Regions from separate parts of the Hyphomicrobium album genome, predicted to be linked through region 3. Evidence: predicted binding sites of a transcription regulator. Region 3 holds the regulator's gene; each other region holds the start of a gene.

Region 1 (4,251 bases), on a different contig from region 3:
GACGGTGACGTTGGCGCTCTCACCATCCCGCATCTCGGTTGGCAGATCGGCGCCCTGCCACAGCCCGGAGGCCGGATCGTCGGCGCCGGGCGCGACGAGGAGGCCGTTCGGCTGGCCCGCGGCACCGCGAACCATGCCGTTCGGCACGAGGCTGACGCCCTGCTTGGCCAACGCCCGTGCTGCGTCCTGCCCGGCGCGCATGTCCTGGATCGCTTGGCTTGCGCGCCCCAGCATATCGATCGAGCGCTTTGCCGCCGCCGCTGCCTGTGCAGCCCCCTCCTGCGCCGTCGCATTCACCGGTGGCCGCGACCCACCACCCCCGCCAAGCAAGTCCACGGCACCGGCCGGCATTGGCGCGAGTAAGAGCAGCGCAATTGCAGCCAAGCCCGTTGGCCGTACGCGGCCGGACAGACGGCCAAGCAAAGAATAGCGATTCCAGGGGCAGACAGCCACGCGCGGTGCTCCTTCCGGGCGAGTCGGGAAAGCGGACGCAACGTGCGAAGCAGCCCCGAGCGAGATCACAACGTTCTCAACTTGGTGACGTGTGCTCACGCGAAAATCCGCACACCATTCTCCCCGAGCTCCGAGGGACTGTGTCAGCTCAGAACCACAAGCCCACCCGGCAGCGAGAGAATCTTGGCGCCCACAGCCTGCTCAATGCGGACTAGTATCTCGTCGAGGCGGGCGACCCGGAAGCGGCCGCTTACCGGCATCCGAGCGATCTCGTCATTGATGACGATGATTCTGCCGGGGCGGTACCGATTGACCTCTTCGACCACGTCCGCCAGCGGCGTGGCGCGGAAGATCAGAATTCCCTGCTGCCAAGCGGACGCAACCTCAGGATCGACGTCAACGATTTCCTGTTGCCCGTTACCGTCGCGCCGAAATTGCTGTCCCGGCTCGAGCGTCGTGACATTCGTACCGCTTACGACTTTCAGCTGTCCGGAAATGCAGGTGACACATAGCGGGGCCGCATTGCGGCCGGGCATATAGCGGACATCGAACTTTGCAACTTTGGCCTCTATCCGCCGCTCTCCGGCCAGCACAACAAACCGGCGCGCGCCGTCGCCCCCGGTAGCGAACGAGGCCTCCCCCGCGACTAGCGCCACGCTGTCCGTGTTTTCGTCGGAGGGCTGCACGACGATGCTGGTCTGGGTATTCATGCGCACCGAAACGTTCGCGGCCAGCGCTAGAACGCGCTGCTCGCCCGTCGCTGTGCGATAGTCGGCAGTCAGCTCTTTCCACGACGGCCACAGACCTAGCGGCGGCCGTGCCATCGCGTATGCTCCGGCGATCGATGCCGCGGCCAAGCCCCCTCCGAGGAACGCACGCCGGCTCGCCACTGCGCGCGCATGATTGGCAGAGGATAGCTCGGACGTTGCGCTCTGCTGGCGCCGCACCCTGTTGCCACTTGGCTCGAGATCCCTCCAAAGACGACTCGCCACACCAAAGGCGGTGCTGTGAGCCGCGCTTTGGTTGCGCCAGGCTTGCAGCGCTTCAGCGTCGGCTGCCGTAGCTTCTCCCGAGGTGAGGTGGCGAATCCATGCGATAGCTTCGCGCTCCAGCGCGAGCTCTGTCTTCGCCTTGGTCCCTCCCTGTGCCATCACTTGCGCACCCGTTCGCGGTGCGCCAAGCAGTACTCTTGCGCGCGTTGCAGCTCTTTTTCGACGAGCCGTCGAGAAATCCCGAAGCGGCGCGCGATCTCTTGTCGGGGCATGTTGTCAAGTCGCGCTGCGAGCAGTATCTCGCGCTGCCGCAGTGGCAATTCGCGCAAGATCAATTCAAGTGCCCGCAAATCAGATCGGCCTTCGGCCTCACGTGCTGGATCGGGTGTCTCGTCCGGAATCTCGAGCAGGCTATCTACCTCCGCAGCACTCAAGTAGCGCGCGCCGGCGTTGCGCATGCGGTCGCGTGCGGCGTTCATGGCGACGCCGAAGATATAGTTTGCAGGATTTTGCACGTGACCCAGGGTGTCCACCCGCGCGATCCGCAACCACGCGTCTTGCAAGGCCTCCCCGGCGAGGTCCGGCGAGCCCAGCCGCGCCGTGAGGCGACGCTTAATGTCGTCGTAGCTGTCAACGAGGAGGCGGCGCACGATCGACAGCGAGGTTTCCGTCATCGCCCGGCCTTCGCGGCGCGCTGCACCAAGCTCTCGCATCCCATCGTGACGCCCGGCGCCCGCGGCAGGACCACAACGGTAGTCGGTTGCTTCAAATCGGACGGGGGGGGCGAACCGACGCGAAGGCCGCGAAGGTTCCGATCGATGGCACTATCGATACGTTTGGTGCCCGTTGTGCCGAGCCGCTCGAAGTTCGCTATGTCGCCAGCGGCATCGATCCAGAGCCGCAAAGCCACTCGGTAGGTGCCCGGCCGTGCAGCATCATCTGCGCATAGGGCGTTCTGAAGCGTAGTCTGAAGATTGCCGTAGAATTCGCCAACTCCGGCTGGAGGGCTCGCCGTGAGACGAGCGGGAGCAGGCAGCAAGACAAACGACGCGGACGTTGAATGGCTCACGACAAGACCGGTGCCCTTCAGCAACGCCAGCAACGCCGCCTCGGGTGGTAGCGTACCTCTGACGGCTGTTGAGCGGCGGCCAGAAGTCAGGTCGCTCTTGTACAGAGCATCGCGTCCCGTCGCGTTCCCATATGCCTCCAGCGCGGCTTCCAGCGGCTGAGCAGGAATATCGAATGGAAGGTTTGGCTCGTGCCCGACGGCAATCGAGGGGACGTGCATGCTCACCACGAGCAGCGCCGTCAGCCGCCGCCCCGCGCAACGGGGCCGCGCGGGCATTGCCGCGTACGACCTCAACTCGCTCCCCCAACCGAACCCGACCCGGGTTCGTAGGCGTATGCACGGCCAATGTAACACTTACGTGTCAAACGAATGAATGAGATGCCCTGGAGCGCCGAACTGGGTCAGGCGTCTTGTAGCGGTCGGCCGTCCCGTTGGCGGTCGCGCGACAGCGTCCGGACATCGCTCAACTACAGACATCCCGAGGTGCGTCCGATGACGCAGGCGGCTGATGGGTGAATGTCCGCTTCGTTTAGATGCAGCCATCTCTGATGGCGTGCGCGGGCGGCCGCCGATGTCCGCTCTGGGTCAGGAGCGGTCGTCGTCGTTGGTCGCCCAAACGTCGGCTTTGGGCCATAAGACGACATATGGCAGGAGATCGGTGCGGCATCCCGCACGCGCCAACTTTCATTTGCGAGACGCAACGTGATAAAGACCACCTCGTGTTGATGAGTCCGTGCCGATGAAACTTGCAGACGGTTCGCCGCCGCCCGATCCCGAGGCCGAGCTGCGGCTCGCCGAGTCGCAGATGTCGACCATCCTGGCGATCGCGGCGGATGCCATCATCTCGCTCAACGAGCACATGCGGATCGTGGTCTTCAATGAAGGCGCGGCGGCAATATTCGGCTACGCCAAGGACGAGATCATCGGCCAGCCGCTCGACGTTCTGATCCCCGAGCGGTTCCGGCCGACACATCATGGTCACGTCGCCGAGTTTGCCGAGTCCCACGTCGCCGCGCGCCGCATGGGCGAGCGCCAGGAGATCTTCGCTCGCCGCAAGGACGGTAGCGAGTTTCCCGCCGAGGCCTCCATCGCCAAGCAGGTGATCGGCGGCCGCCACATCTTCATGGTCGTGCTGCGCGACGTCACCGAAAGAAAGCGCGACCAGGCGGAGCTCGCCCGCGCCAACACAGACCTCGAACGGCGTGTCGCCGAGCGCACGCGCGAGCTCGAGGCCGAAATCCACCGCCGCGAAGAAGCACACGCCGCGCTCATCCAGGCGCAGCGCATGGAAGCCTTCGGCCAGCTCACCGGCGGTGTCGCGCACGATTTCAACAACCTTCTCACCATCGTAACCGGCAACCTCGAGCTGCTGAACGAGGCGATGGAGACGGATGCTTCGCGGAAGCTGGTGAAACGCGCGGCGGATGCCGCCGACATGGGTGCGGCGCTAACCAAGCGTCTTCTCACCTTTGCGCGCCGCCGACGGCTGTCGCCCCAGGTCCTCGACCTCAACGACCTCGTCCTCGGGCTAATGGAAATCCTAAAGCGCTCGATTGGGGAACCGATCACTTTCACCACCATACTTGCCGGCAAGTTGTGGAAGACGAAGGTCGACCCGAGCGAGGTCGAGAACGCCATCCTCAACCTCGCGATCAACGCACGCGATGCTATGCGGGGCGGCGGCGAACTCATCGTCGAGACGCGCAACGTCGCGGGGAACGCCCTGCCCTTCGACGG
Region 2 (4,251 bases), 740 kb from region 3:
GCCGACATCGCCAGCTATTACAAGAAGCACGGCGAGATCTGGCGCGTGCGGTGGGACTATGCCTTCTTCCAGATGGCGGTGGAGACTAACTTTCTGACCTACCGCACCGGCAACGGCAGCTGGGGCGACGTTAATCCCAAGCAGAACAACTTCGCCGGTCTCGGCACCACCGGCGGCGGCGTCCCCGGCGACAGCTATCCCGACGTCACCACCGGCGTTCTCGCCCAGATCCAACATCTCGTCGTCTACTCGGGCGAGCGCATCGACGAGCCAGTCGGCGCGCGCACGCGGCTGAAGCAGGACGACATCCTCACGACGATGACGTCCAAGAAAGGTCGCACGACATTCGCCGACCTCGCGCGCCGCTGGGCCGCTGACCGCCACTACGGCGCATCGATCGAGTGGGTGGCGAACAACTTCCGCCAGAGCTTCTGCACTGGCCCCGACCCTGTTGAAGACGCGGAAAGCAAACCCACCCCGCCGAAGCCACAAAAGCGTACGGCTCCCAAGCAGGAGCTGGCGCGCGCCGCCAACCTGGGCGGCCCACAACCCGTAAACGCGCCGGAGGCGCCCGCCGGTCCTCCCGTGCGCACGATCTGGTCGGCCGCCGATGGTGCAACCGTGCCGGATGCTCCGCGTGAGCCGCACGTCGAGGCGCCAGTTGCGCCGTCCCACGCTGTTGAAGATGCGCCGCTGCCGTCGCGCAAGCCGAGCCCGCAGGCAGAAGCCGCCGACGAGGTCGTCGCCGAGCAAGTGATCCAGACGGGCGAAGAGCCTACGCCGCCCGCACAAATGTCCGAGGCAGCGCCCACCCCGCCGAGCCCACCCTCCACTGAGCCGACTTCGGCCCAAGCACCTCCGGCGCAGGAGCGCGTTGCCTTCGCCTTTGCCGCCGGCATGGGCACCGCTCTGGCGAAACCCGGCGCCCCGACCGCCGCTGCAACGCCTGCCGGCTGTCGCGTCAGCACCGCCAGCTACGGCGGCAAGAAGGCATTGCTGGTCCGCTCCGAGGCCCAAACCGAGGTGCGCTACACGGTGCTCACCGTGCTTGAAGGTTTCGAGAAGTCGATGCTCGCCAACTACCTCAAGGCGCATGCGCCGGGCGGCACGAGTGTCGGCGAGTTCGCGAACAAGGATGCCGCGCTTGCAAAAGCCAGGGAGCTCTGCCCGCGTGCGGCGGGCACTCCCAAAGGCGAGGGAGCAAGCGCAGGCTAGACGGGGACCGCTTCTCTCTGGCTGCACCGGTCAAACGGAGCGCCAGAGGGAGCGGCGCCCGCGCTAGACATCATGTTCGCGTCAGTTGCTGGCTACTGCGTCGGCGAGGCGCATGTCGTTGCCGCGCCAGCTGAACGAGTTGCCGAGCCACGCCTGCACCCATAGCGCCGGCAGCATCACATCGCGCGCCACCCACGCGAGCGGCGACAGCGTCGTCAAATGCCAGCCAGCAGTGCGCGCGAGGATCGCTTCGCACCCGTACCACACGGCGCCGAGCGCGGCGGCGACGCCGACACCCGACACGTCCATTGCCTCCGCCGCAACGGCCGCCGCGACCAGCGGCGCAAAGGAGCCCGAAAGCACCTCGGGGAGGAAAAACAGCGGGAAGGTCGCGCGGCGCAGCTTCGCCCAACGCACCTGCCGCGACCAGATCTGCGCCGCCGACCGCACGCCGAGCGGCTGGCCGAAGGCGCGATCGACGAGACGGACGCGCTTGCCGGCACGGCGCACGACCTTGGTCGCCGCCGCATCCTCGGCGATCTCGGCGCCGAGCGCGCGGATCCCGCCTGCACGCTCGAGATCGGTGCGCCGCCACAGCATCGTCTTGCCCTGCGCGAAGCCGAGCCCCACGGTGTCGGCCGCGTACTGCCAGCGGGCCTGGTAGGTGTTGAGGAAGGCGCACTCGACCTCCGCCCAGAAGCCGTCGGGCATGCAGCCTATCGGCGGCGCGCATAAAAGCCCCGTGTCGGCCCGCCAGCCGGCGAGCAGGCGTTGCAGGTAGTCGGGCGGCATCAGCACGTTGCTGTCGGCCATCACGACCCAGGCATGGCTTGCAACCCGCCAGCCCTTGATCAGGTTGTTGAGCTTCGGGTTCGACGACAGCGTATCGCGGCCGATGAGCAGCTTGGCGTCGATATGCGGATGCGCGGCCATGAGCCGGCGGATGACCGGCACGACAGGATCGTCTTGGTCCTCGCAGCACAGGATCAGCTCGTAGTGCGCGTAGGCGAGCTCGAAGCTCGAGCGCAGCGTCAGCTCATCATAGGGATCGAGACCTCGTACCGGGCGCAGCACGCTGATCGGCGGCAGGTTCACCGTATCGGCTGCTATGACGGAAGGGTCATCCTGACCGCGGCGAGCGCGATAGCAGGCGAGCAGCGCGCTGGCGAAGTGCAGCAGCGTGGCGAGGGCGGCGAACATCGCGCAGCCCCAGGCGATCTCGTTCATGAGCAGCCTTGCGTAACAACCCAATACGCAAGGCTTTCAGCGGATTCACGTGACACGTTGATGACAGGAGCACCTAGGCGCCCGGCGCGAAATGGCGCAAGCGGAGGGCATGGTTAGCGCTGCTTACTCGGCTGGCGTGAGGTATTTCAACGCGACGTTGGACAGCGCGCCACCGACGACGCACGGCACGCCCATGTAGACTTGGCCCATCACGCCGGCCGCAACGCAGCCCAGCGCGAATACGGTCTGGCCGGCCTGGCCCCACCAGGAGAAGTTGCGCGCATTCTCCGAACCCTTGGTCTTCAGCTCTTCGATGGAGGCAAGCGCATCCTTGCGGATCGCCGCCAGCTCGAAGGTCTCGGCGCCCTCGATCACCTCGCCCAAAGGCTTCGCCACGTTGTCGGGCTGGTGCGGCAGCGACGTCTTGAGGTAGCCGAGCAGGTCGTGGTCCTTCGACGCGTTCTGCGCCAGCGTCCACTTCACCATCGAGCCGATGGTCAGCTTCTCGACGTTGTTCTTCTCGCGCGACCAGGCCAGCGTGCGCACCAGGCGCTGGATCGGCTCCGACGAACCGGTCGCAAAGTAGTAGCCCCAGTTGGCGTCGACGCCGATCGGGCTGTCGAGCGGTAGATCGCGGAGCACTGGCAGTTTGCCGTAGAGGTAGCGTTCGATGATCACCTTGCGGGCGGGCATGCGCTCGACGAACTTGCCGAGCAGCTCCTTCCATTCGGCGAGGCCCGAGTAGGCGATCGCCTTCACCACCACGACTTGATCCGGCGGCGGCATGGGGAACATGTCGGTGACAAGCTTTTCCGCCTTGTCCGGATTGGCGCCGATGACGCCGGCGATGAACCCGACGTAGATGCCAGCCTGCTCGACTTCCTTGAACTGCCCCTGCTCGCGCATGGCCTTGAAGGCATCGGGCAGGCGTTCGGGCGTCGGGTTGTGGCGGTAGTCGTTGATCCAGGAGAGGATGATCTCCGGGCGCGAGAACGGCTGGGGCGGCGGCTCCTTGCGCTTCTTGGCGGCGTCAGCATCGCCGACGGCCGACAAGGCCACCGATACGGCGACGCACAGACCGAATATGCCGAGACGCTGACGCATGAAATGACCAACCCGCACGCCCACGTGCGCATCCTTCCCGGCAATTGCGGCCTTTCCCGGCCCACCCCGAGCCTGGGCACGGGAGACAAGAAAACCGCGTATTGTCAATTTGATGGCAACCCCCGGCAATCCCCCGACAACAGGGATGCCGCGGAACGATAACCCTAAACCGTCAAGACGATCTTGCCGACATGGGCGGCGTCCATGCGGGCATGCGCCGCCGCCGCCTCGCGGAGGGGGAACGTAGCATCGATGACGACCTTCACGCGCTTCGCGGCGATGAGGGGCACGACCTTCTCCTCCACGGCGCGCGCGATGGCGGCCTTCACCTCGGCCGAGCGGATGCGCAGCGTCGAGCCGGTGACCGTCAGGCGCTTCAGCATGATGCGGATCATGTCGATCGTCACCTTGGAGCCGGACTGGAAGCCGATGTTGACCAGGCGCCCGTCGTCGGCGAGCGAGCGGATGTTGCGCTCGACGTAGTCGCCGCCGACCATGTCGAGGATCACGTCGACGCCGCGGCCGCCGGTCTCGGCTTTGACGGCTTCAGCGAAGTCCTCGGTCTTGTAGTCGACAGCGCGAACGGCCCCCAGCTCGCGGCAGACGGCGCACTTCTCGGCCGAGCCGGCGGTCGCGATGACCTTGGCGCCCATCGCCGCGGCAAGCTGGATGGCGGCGACGCCGATGCCGCTGGTCCCGCCGTGG
Region 3 (4,251 bases):
TTGCGCCTTCCGCAACTCACACTTGGGGATGGCTCATTGTGGAAACCGGGCGGGGGAGCCTCCGGCCCCAGCATCGATGGGCAATTGGGCCACGTGGCGCGACATTGCATGTTGCGAATATACCACCTGTCCCGTTGGATGCCCGACGCGCCAGATCTCTGATCTTGTAGGCCCAATTCTGCCTGTTGTAGGTTTCCCTCCGTCGCGGCACGAGGTCTCGCGCTTAATGCGGGACACTCGCTCGAGTAGCCACGACGCGCATCGGCGAAGCAGTTGCTCGCCCTGTCGAATATGCGCTTCGCGTCAAGCGTCAATCAGTTCGCGTCATCCCAGTAACAGCGTCCCGTAACCGGCCAGGCATTGGCTTGTCGCGTTCGCCGTAGTGCGTCTCGCACTGCGCGGTCGCGTCCCCTGTCTGTCCCGATTGACAATCGGTGTGCGCCTCGGCTTGCGCGCGCCCCTGTGGCTCAGGGAGCGAGACTTTATGGCTTGGACGGATGAGCGCGTGGAGCTGTTGAAAAAGCTCTGGGGCGAAGGCCTGAGCGCCAGCCAAATCGCCGGACGCCTCGGCAGCGTCACGCGCAACGCGGTGATCGGCAAGGTTCACCGGCTCGGCCTCTCCGGTCGCGCCACCACCTCACGCATGAAGAGCCATCGCCCGCGCCCGCGGATGGCGTCGAAGCGCATGGCGAAGGCCCGTTTTTCCGCCACCGGCAACCCCGCGTTCCGGGCGCTCTACCAGGAGCAGCAAGAACCCTACATGCCCGCGGTGGAGGAGATCGTCATCCCGCTCGCCGAGCGCAAAACCATCCCGACGCTGCTCGAGTGCAGCTGCCGCTGGCCGATCGGCGACCCGCAAATGGCCGACTTCCACTTCTGCGGCAAGGACAAGGTTCCCGGCTTGCCCTACTGCGAGTTTCATGCCCGCCGTGCGTTCCAGCCGCCTCAAGCTCGCCGCCGCGAGCGCGAGGTGGTGGAGCCGGCGATGGGCGGCGCTCTCGACGTCATTCAGCGCAAAGAAACCGCTTAAGCGGTCAACGCGCCAATCTCGGCAACTAGCCAACAGCGCCGGGCGATGAGCTCGGCGCTCTTTTTTGGCCGGCAGGGAGGGAGTGTCAGGCTTCGCCGAAGACGTAGCCCGCGGAGCGTACGGTGCGGATTGGATCGCGCTCGTTGCCGCGGATGAGCGCCTTGCGCAGCCGGCCGATGTGCACGTCGACCGTGCGCTCGTCGACGAAGGCGTCGCGGCCCCACACGCCGTCGAGCAGCTGCGTGCGCGACAGCACCCGGCCCGAGCTTTCCATCAGAAACTCGAGGAGGCGGAACTCGGTAGGTCCAAGGCGCACTTGGCGCAACCCGCGCATCACGCGGTGCGCCGCCCGATCAAGCTCGATGTCGCCGATCTTCAGCACTTCGGCGACGCGGTCAGGAGACGTGCGGCGCAGGATGGCCTTCACGCGCGCCATCAGCTCCGGCAGCGAGAACGGTTTGACGACGTAGTCGTCGGCCCCTGTCGACAGGCCGCGAATGCGATCGCTCTCCTCGCCGCGCGCGGTGAGCATGAGGATCGACACGTTGCGCGAGTCCGACTTGGAGCGCAGGCGCCGGCAAAGCTCAATGCCGGACACGCCCGGGAGCATCCAGTCGAGCACGACGAGATCGGGACGCTCCTCCTCGAGTAGGATGAGCGCCTCCTCGCCGGTCTCGGCATGGGCGACGCGAAAACCTTCGGCTTCGAGATTGTAGCGCAGCATCTCAGCGAGCGGCGCCTCGTCCTCGACAATGAGAACCTTAGCGGACATTCCGATTGCCCTGCCTCCCTCTCATCAACTGCCGGAGATCAGCGTCGAGCTGGTCTGATCGTCCTTGGGACGATCGTCGGCGATGTTGAAGCCGCGCACCAGGAAGTGCACCGTCTCGGCGATGTTGGTGGTGTGATCGCCGACGCGCTCGACGTTCTTGGCGCCGAACAGCAGATGCGTGGAGATGCCGATATTGCGCGGATCCTCCATCATGTAGGTCAGGAGCTCGCGGAACAGCGAGTTGTACATCGCGTCGATCTGCGCGTCCTCGCGCCACACGGCGAGCGCCTTGTCGGCGTCGCGCTCGGCGTAGGCGTCGAGCACTTCCTTCAACTGATGCAACGCCAGCTCCACCATGTGGCGGATGCCCGACATCAGCGGCTTGGGGTGCGATTCATCGGCGATCGCCAGCGCGCGCTTGGCGATGTTCTTGGCGAGGTCGCCGATGCGCTCGAGGTCCGTAGTGATGCGCAGGGCGCCCATAATGTGGCGCAGGTCGTCGGCCATCGGCTGGCGGCGGGCCACCATCGAGATGACCTGCTCCTCGATCTCGCGCTCGAGATTGTCGATCTGCCGGTCGGAGGCGACGACTTCCTCGGCGAGCTTGGGATCGCGCTTTTCCAACGCGCCGAGCGACTGGCCAAGCAACTGCTCGGCGAGGCCACCCATTTGGGCAATCTTCTTGTCGAGCAACGCCAACTCTTCTTCGTAGGATTTTACGGTGTGCTCATTCATGGGCTTGTCTCCTGCCGAACGCGTCGGGCGGATTTCGGGGGCGGGCTTGGCGGGCTGCGCGGCCTGGCGGCCGAAGAGGGTGCGCAGCATCAGCCGAACCGTCCTGTGATGTAATCCTGGGTGCGCTTGTCCTTGGGACTGGTGAAGATATCGGGCGTGGCGCCTTCCTCGACCAGGATGCCGAGATGGAAGAAGGCCGTGCGCTGCGACACGCGCGCCGCCTGCTGCATCGAATGGGTGACGATGATGATGCAGAAGTTCTTGCGCAGATCGTCGATCAGTTCCTCGATGCGTGCGGTGGCGATTGGATCGAGGGCCGAGCACGGCTCGTCCATGAGGATGACGTCGGGATTGACGGCGATGGCGCGGGCGATGCACAGGCGTTGCTGCTGGCCGCCTGAGAGGCTGGTGCCGGAATCATCGAGGCGATCCTTCACCTCGTTCCAAAGGCCGGCCTTCCCGAGGCTCGTATGTACGATCTCCTCCATGTCGGCCTTCGAGTGGCTCATCCCGTGGATCCGCGGGCCGTAAGCGACGTTCTCGAAAATCGACTTGGGGAACGGGTTTGGTTTCTGGAACACCATGCCGACGCGGGCGCGCAGCTGCACCACGTCGAGGCTCTTGTCGTAGATGTCCTGGTTGTCGATCGTAATTCTTCCGGTCACCCGCGCACTGGCGACCGTATCATTCATCCGGTTGATGCAGCGCAGGAACGTCGACTTGCCGCAGCCAGAGGGGCCGATGAAGGACATCACGGCGCGGTCGGGGATCTCGACCGAAACGTTCTGCAGGGCGTGCTTCTCCCCGTAATGGACATTCACGTCCTTGGCTACCACCTTCGGCGGCGCGGTGACGGAGGAAGCCTCCGAATGCTGCATAACCATACTGTCCATATTCGCCTCGAGTGTTAGCGCTGTCACCAGCGACGCTCAAACCTTTTGCGCAGCCAAATGGCCAATCCGTTCATGACGAACAAGAACAGGAGGAGCACGATGATGGCGAACGCGGTCTTTGCCTGAAAACCGACCTCTGGCAAATCCGACCAGAGGAAGATCTGAACCGGGAGGACGGTCGCCGCTTGCGTGAAGCTACCAGGCACGTCGACGATGAAGGCGACCATGCCGATCAGAAGCAGCGGCGCAGACTCACCGAGCGCGTGCGCCATGCCGATGATGGTTCCAGTAAGGATGCCTGGCATCGCCAGCGGCAGCACGTGATGAAAGATCGCCTGCTGCTTGGATGCACCGACGCCAAGCGCCGCCTCGCGAATGGAGGGGGGAACCGCCTTCAAAGCGGCACGGCTGGCGATGATGATGGTGGGCAGAACGAGAAGCGCCAGCACCAACCCTCCGACCAGCGGCGCCGAGCGCGGTAGGCCGAAGAAGTTGAGGAACACCGCAAGGCCAAGCAGGCCGAACACGATCGACGGTACCGCCGCCAGATTGTTGATGTTCACCTCAACAATGTGCGTGATCCAGTTCTTGGGAGCGAACTCCTCGAGATAAATGGCGGCTAGCACGCCGATCGGTAGGCAGAGTGCAAGTGTGATCAACATCGTCAGCGCCGAGCCGACGAGGGCACCGAGGACGCCCGCAAGCTCAGGCTCCCGGCTATCTCCCTGCTCGAAGAACGAGAGATTGGGGACGCTCCTGACGAGCCCCTTCCCTTTCAGCTCTTGGAGAATGGCGATGCTCGGATCCCGAATTTTGCGGCT
Region 4 (4,251 bases), 1.2 Mb from region 3:
GGCCAAGGGCATGGTGCGCTTTCTCAGTCGATGTCCAACAGGTGCCTGGGCATCGAACTTGCGCCCTAAGCACCCTCTGACCCACAAGGACGTTCGGCACCGCCCGGGACCGAAAAAAGAGTTACGCGTTCTCCTGCAGCAGACCGGGCCTACTCTGATCAGCTCAAGAGAACGATGCCTCCGGGGAAGGGGGTGATCCGTGCTCCAAAAGCGCGTTGTGCGAGCGTCAAGATCTCGTCGACGTTGTGAATGCGGAAGCGAGCATTGACGGTTTGGCGCCCAAGCTGCCCATTCATCAGCACGATCCTGCCAGGCCGGTAGCGGTTGATCTCGACGATCACCTCGGCGAGCGGCGTGGAGTGGAACACAAGCAGCCCGTCGCGCCATGCCATCACCATGCGAGGGTCGATCGCTGCAGCCCGACCAAGCCCGCGCTCGCCATAGGTGACCTGCTGGCCGGGGCTCAGCGTCAGCTGATTGGCACCGTACTGCAGATCCACGCCGCCCTCGATGCAAGTGATACAGGCCGTGCGCCCATCGAAGCGGACGTTGAAGCTCGCGCCTTGGGCGCTGATGCGACCCTCTCCGGCAATGACAATGAGCGGCCTTTCCAGTTTGTGTCCCGTTGTGATGGCGGCCTCGCCGCTGACCAGCTCGATGCGATCGTGATTCCCGGCCGGCGCCTGCAGGGAAACGCTGGTCTGCGTGTTGAGCTGCATCAAGGAGCCGTCGCCGAGGATGATGCGCTGCTGTTCGCCTTTGGCGGTGCGGTAGTCGGCAGCGAGCTCGGACAGCGACGGCCAGATGTCCGCCGGCGGACGAACGACCAGATAGGCCGCCGTGGCCGCTACCGCGCCTCCCAGGACGGCACGGCGGGTTAGAGTTCGGGCACTACCCGACCTACGCCGAGGAGTGGGGCGCGCTGCTTCGCGTTCGAGAACGCTGCGACCTGCGGGGCCGAGCCGGTCCCACAGCCTGTTCGCCGCCGCAAAAGCCCTCTCGTGCGCGGGACTGAGATGCCGCCAGCGCTTGACCTCTTCAACGTCGGCGATCGTTGCCTCGCCGGAAACGAGACATCGAAGCCTGGCCAACGCTTCTCGGTTCAGCTCCGTCTCCATGTTCTGATCGTCAGTGTGAGTCATTTGCAGACGCGGCTGTATGACGTGGCATTTTTATCTCGGGCAATGCGATACGCCTCCTGCTCTAGGACGTTTCCGGAGAGCGCGGACCGAAAAGTCTAACCACTTTGCGACCAAGGCGTTGGGCGCAGTGGTCGAGGGCATGCTTCAGTTCCATCTCTACGAGACGCTGCGAGATCCCCAGCTCCGCGGCAATCTGGCGTAGGGTAGTTCCGTCCAGACGTGACGCGAGGAGGATCGCGCGCCGGCGAGGCGTCAGCTCCTGGAGCGCTAGCTCGAGAGCTGCGATCTCCATGCGGCCCTCGGCCTGTGCGGCAGGATCGGACGCCGGATCGGCGACCTCCAGCACTGCTGCGATCTCGGCGGGGCGCGCCAGGCGGCTATCAGCGCGTCTGCGATCGACGGCGATATTGAGAGCCGTCCGCAGAAGATAGCCCGTTGGGCTCTTGATCGATGCGACCTCACCCGTTCGATCGAGACGCAGCCAAGTCTCGTGCAGGGTTTCGCGGGCGAGCTCCTCCGACTCCAACCGGCGTGCCAGATGCCTGCGGAGATCATCGTAGCGATCGACCAGCAGTTGACGCAACGTGGCCCAGGTCGTCTCGGTCATGGTCGAACCGATGCGCGATGATCATCGGCTAGGCAATCGCCTGTCTGGCTCGGAGGAAGCGGCTTGACCAGCATGACTATGGGCTGCGGCATCCCTGACGGCGGCCCGCTGCCAATATGAACGCCGCCGAGCACTGCAGCGATCGCGCCGTCGCGATCTGCGCTGCCGCTCGTGCTCAACAACTCTGGCTGCAGAACCTCTCCCTCCATACCGATGCGGAATCTCACGGCGAGGCGGTAGCTCCCCGGCATAGTCACGGCACGACGGCAGAAGGCCTGCTCGATGCGCCGCTGGATGAGAGCCAGATACGAAGGATGACTGACCAGCCCCTCGCCTCCCGGACCCACTGGCGCAGCGGGCACGACGGAAAAGGCGTTCGTCGCATAGAGTGCGGTTAGGTCGGTGCCCTCCAGCAAGACGCGCAGCGCAACATCCGCCGCGAGATGGCCAGCAACGGCCGTGGACCGGCGCCCGGAGGCCAAGTCGCTGTCATAGAACACCTCCAACCCCGTCGCCGCGACGTAGTCCTCAAGGGCCTGCGCGAGGGGCTGGCTTGGAATGTCGAAGGAAATCGTGCGCGTGCTCGGTTGATATGCGAACGGACTGCCCGTTGCCAAGTGGAGCGCTGCGACGCACGTCACGCAAGCGAGCATACGGCGGCACAACCAAGCACCCAGGGCTTGCGCGAACACCTGCCCTTATCCCCAAAACTGTCACGAAACCCCAGGCAAGGCTAAGTGGCGTGTGTAACAGGCACATGTCAACGCGGGCGGAATACGTACGTGGCGGCCATGTCGCACCGCCCCGGGGGGTGGCGTACCTCGCCCAGAGGGAGGCGGCCGGTTGGCCACTCAATAGGCTACGGCCGGGCCGTTGGCGTGCCGGTCCGTCGCAAGGGAAATAATGCCTGAGGGGTCGGTGCGGCATCCCGTCAGCGAGCCAACTTTCGTTTGCGGTCACCGACCGCTTCCATCGCCGCCTGCTTCGATTCCTACTTCGACAGCGCTGCGGCGCGGCACGCACCAGGCGTATGATCCCAAGCGGAGACTCAGCATGAACGACCACTTCTGGCCGTCGCTCTATCCGGGCATCATTGTGGGAGCGCTCGTGGGGCTCTCGCGTGGCGGAGTGATCGCAACGCTGGCGGGCGCCGCCGGTGGCACCACCGGGGCAGCCATCATGTACTTCGTCACGGCGCGGCCGGGCCTCGACGACGGCATTATTTCGCTTGCCGCGCTCATCGCCGGCGCCACCGCGGGCGCTTTCCTGTGCGAGTTTTGCTCATCCCGGCTCGCAGCGAACCTGCGACGGGGACAAGTAGCGGCTCTGCCAAGGAGCCTGCCCACGCTGGTGGGCGATCTCGGCACCACGGGCCGTTCCCGGACCTCGCTTCGTCGCGCCGGGAAACACCGGTCCCCATATTCTGCGGAAATGACAGTCGTCCGCGACGTCCTTGCGCTCGCGAGGAACGGTCGCTGCGGCCACGCGTTTTGACGCCCAGGGGACAGTGAAATCTGCAGAGGACAAAGGCCATGGATGCAAGCGCACATATCCGGGAGCGGATGGAAGTCGTCGGCTCGGACGGCAAGCACGTCGGCACCGTTGATCACATGGAGGGCCAGCGCGTGAAGCTCACCAAGTCGGACCCGGCCGCCGGCGGCAAGCATCACTATCTCGGCCTCGAGCAGGTCGACCATGTCGAGCAGGACAAGGTCTGCCTCAACATCCCGGGCGACCAAGCCATGCAGGTCTGGCAGACGTAACGCGCATTCGAGCCCGGGCGGCAACACCGCCCGGGCTTATCATGGCCCGTTGTTGAGTTTTGCGGGGCCGCTCACCCAGCGATTTCCCCGAAGGAAGAAACGCCACGGCTTCTCCGCATTGCGGGTGATGCCGATGCGCACCGACCGGCCGATCTTGGGCGTGCCGCAGCCGTCATCCGCCAGCCACAGCGCATCCCCCGCGGCATACGGCGCTCCATCGAGACTGAGATCGATGTCGAAGGCTTGAGCGAGACAGCCCGGTCCCTTCGTCAGGCGGTAGACGTCGTCGATCCCGCGCCGCCGGCGCATGACGTCGATGCCGCTCAGCGGCTCGACCGCACGGATCAGAACGCCGGCGCCGTTGCCTTCCGCCTCGCTCGAGATGTTGAGCATCATGCTGATGCCGTAAGCGCGATAGACGTAGACGTGGCCGTGCGCCAGGAACAGCGAGGCGTTGCGCGCCGTGCGGCCGCTCCGGGCGTGGCACGCCTCGTCTCCCGGGGGATAGGCTTCGGTCTCGACGATGCGACCGGTAAGGCGCCCGTCGACGCCGTCGCGCACGAGCACTTTGCCGATCAGGAACTTCGCCAGCGCGACCGTCCCCGGCGGCAGGTCTGCGGTGCCCAGCGCATGCACCTGGCGCTGCGGCACGGCGTCGAAAGCGGGGATGCGCTTCGCCATTCCTACAACAGCTCCACCATCTGGCAGCGCACTATGAGCTCCTCCTGGCGGAACTTCG

The links. The regulator PhoB, encoded in region 3, activates phosphate uptake and scavenging genes when phosphate is short. The targets are predictions, from matches to a motif close to TGTCATNNANCTGTCAT.
Region 1: GIW81_RS19415 (STN domain-containing protein) is a predicted target of PhoB. The motif match lies at 2,862-2,878, and genes of this name have one in related genera.
Region 2: GIW81_RS16145 (ceramide glucosyltransferase) is a predicted target of PhoB. The motif match lies at 2,492-2,508, and genes of this name have one in related genera.
Region 4: GIW81_RS18320 (STN domain-containing protein) is a predicted target of PhoB. The motif match lies at 2,496-2,512, and genes of this name have one in related genera.

The regions. Positions count from the first base shown of each region.
Region 1 is NZ_WMBQ01000001.1:71,445-75,695, reverse strand. It holds gene GIW81_RS00230 (filamentous haemagglutinin family protein) at 1-297, opposite strand, end outside; gene GIW81_RS00225 (FecR family protein) at 597-1,310, opposite strand; partial or broken gene GIW81_RS18930 (FecR/PupR family sigma factor regulator) at 1,458-1,604, opposite strand; gene GIW81_RS00220 (RNA polymerase sigma factor) at 1,604-2,119, opposite strand; gene GIW81_RS19415 (STN domain-containing protein) at 2,116-2,733, opposite strand; gene GIW81_RS00210 (hybrid sensor histidine kinase/response regulator) at 3,254-4,251, shown strand, end outside.
Region 2 is NZ_WMBQ01000002.1:824,397-828,647, reverse strand. It holds gene GIW81_RS16150 (glucosaminidase domain-containing protein) at 1-1,215, shown strand, start outside; gene GIW81_RS16145 (ceramide glucosyltransferase) at 1,297-2,442, opposite strand; gene GIW81_RS16140 (hypothetical protein) at 2,566-3,546, opposite strand; gene GIW81_RS16135 (NAD(P)H-quinone oxidoreductase) at 3,711-4,251, opposite strand, start outside.
Region 3 is NZ_WMBQ01000002.1:79,836-84,086, reverse strand. It holds gene GIW81_RS12540 (GcrA family cell cycle regulator) at 485-1,030, shown strand; gene phoB (phosphate regulon transcriptional regulator PhoB) at 1,116-1,802, opposite strand; gene phoU (phosphate signaling complex protein PhoU) at 1,827-2,537, opposite strand; gene pstB (phosphate ABC transporter ATP-binding protein PstB) at 2,627-3,415, opposite strand; partial or broken gene pstA (phosphate ABC transporter permease PstA) at 3,454-4,251, opposite strand, start outside.
Region 4 is NZ_WMBQ01000002.1:1,260,513-1,264,763, reverse strand. It holds gene GIW81_RS18330 (FecR family protein) at 159-1,118, opposite strand; gene GIW81_RS18325 (RNA polymerase sigma factor) at 1,204-1,749, opposite strand; gene GIW81_RS18320 (STN domain-containing protein) at 1,746-2,441, opposite strand; gene GIW81_RS18880 (hypothetical protein) at 2,803-3,243, shown strand; gene GIW81_RS18310 (DUF2171 domain-containing protein) at 3,282-3,512, shown strand; gene GIW81_RS18305 (DNA-3-methyladenine glycosylase) at 3,552-4,193, opposite strand; gene GIW81_RS18300 (hypothetical protein) at 4,196-4,251, opposite strand, start outside.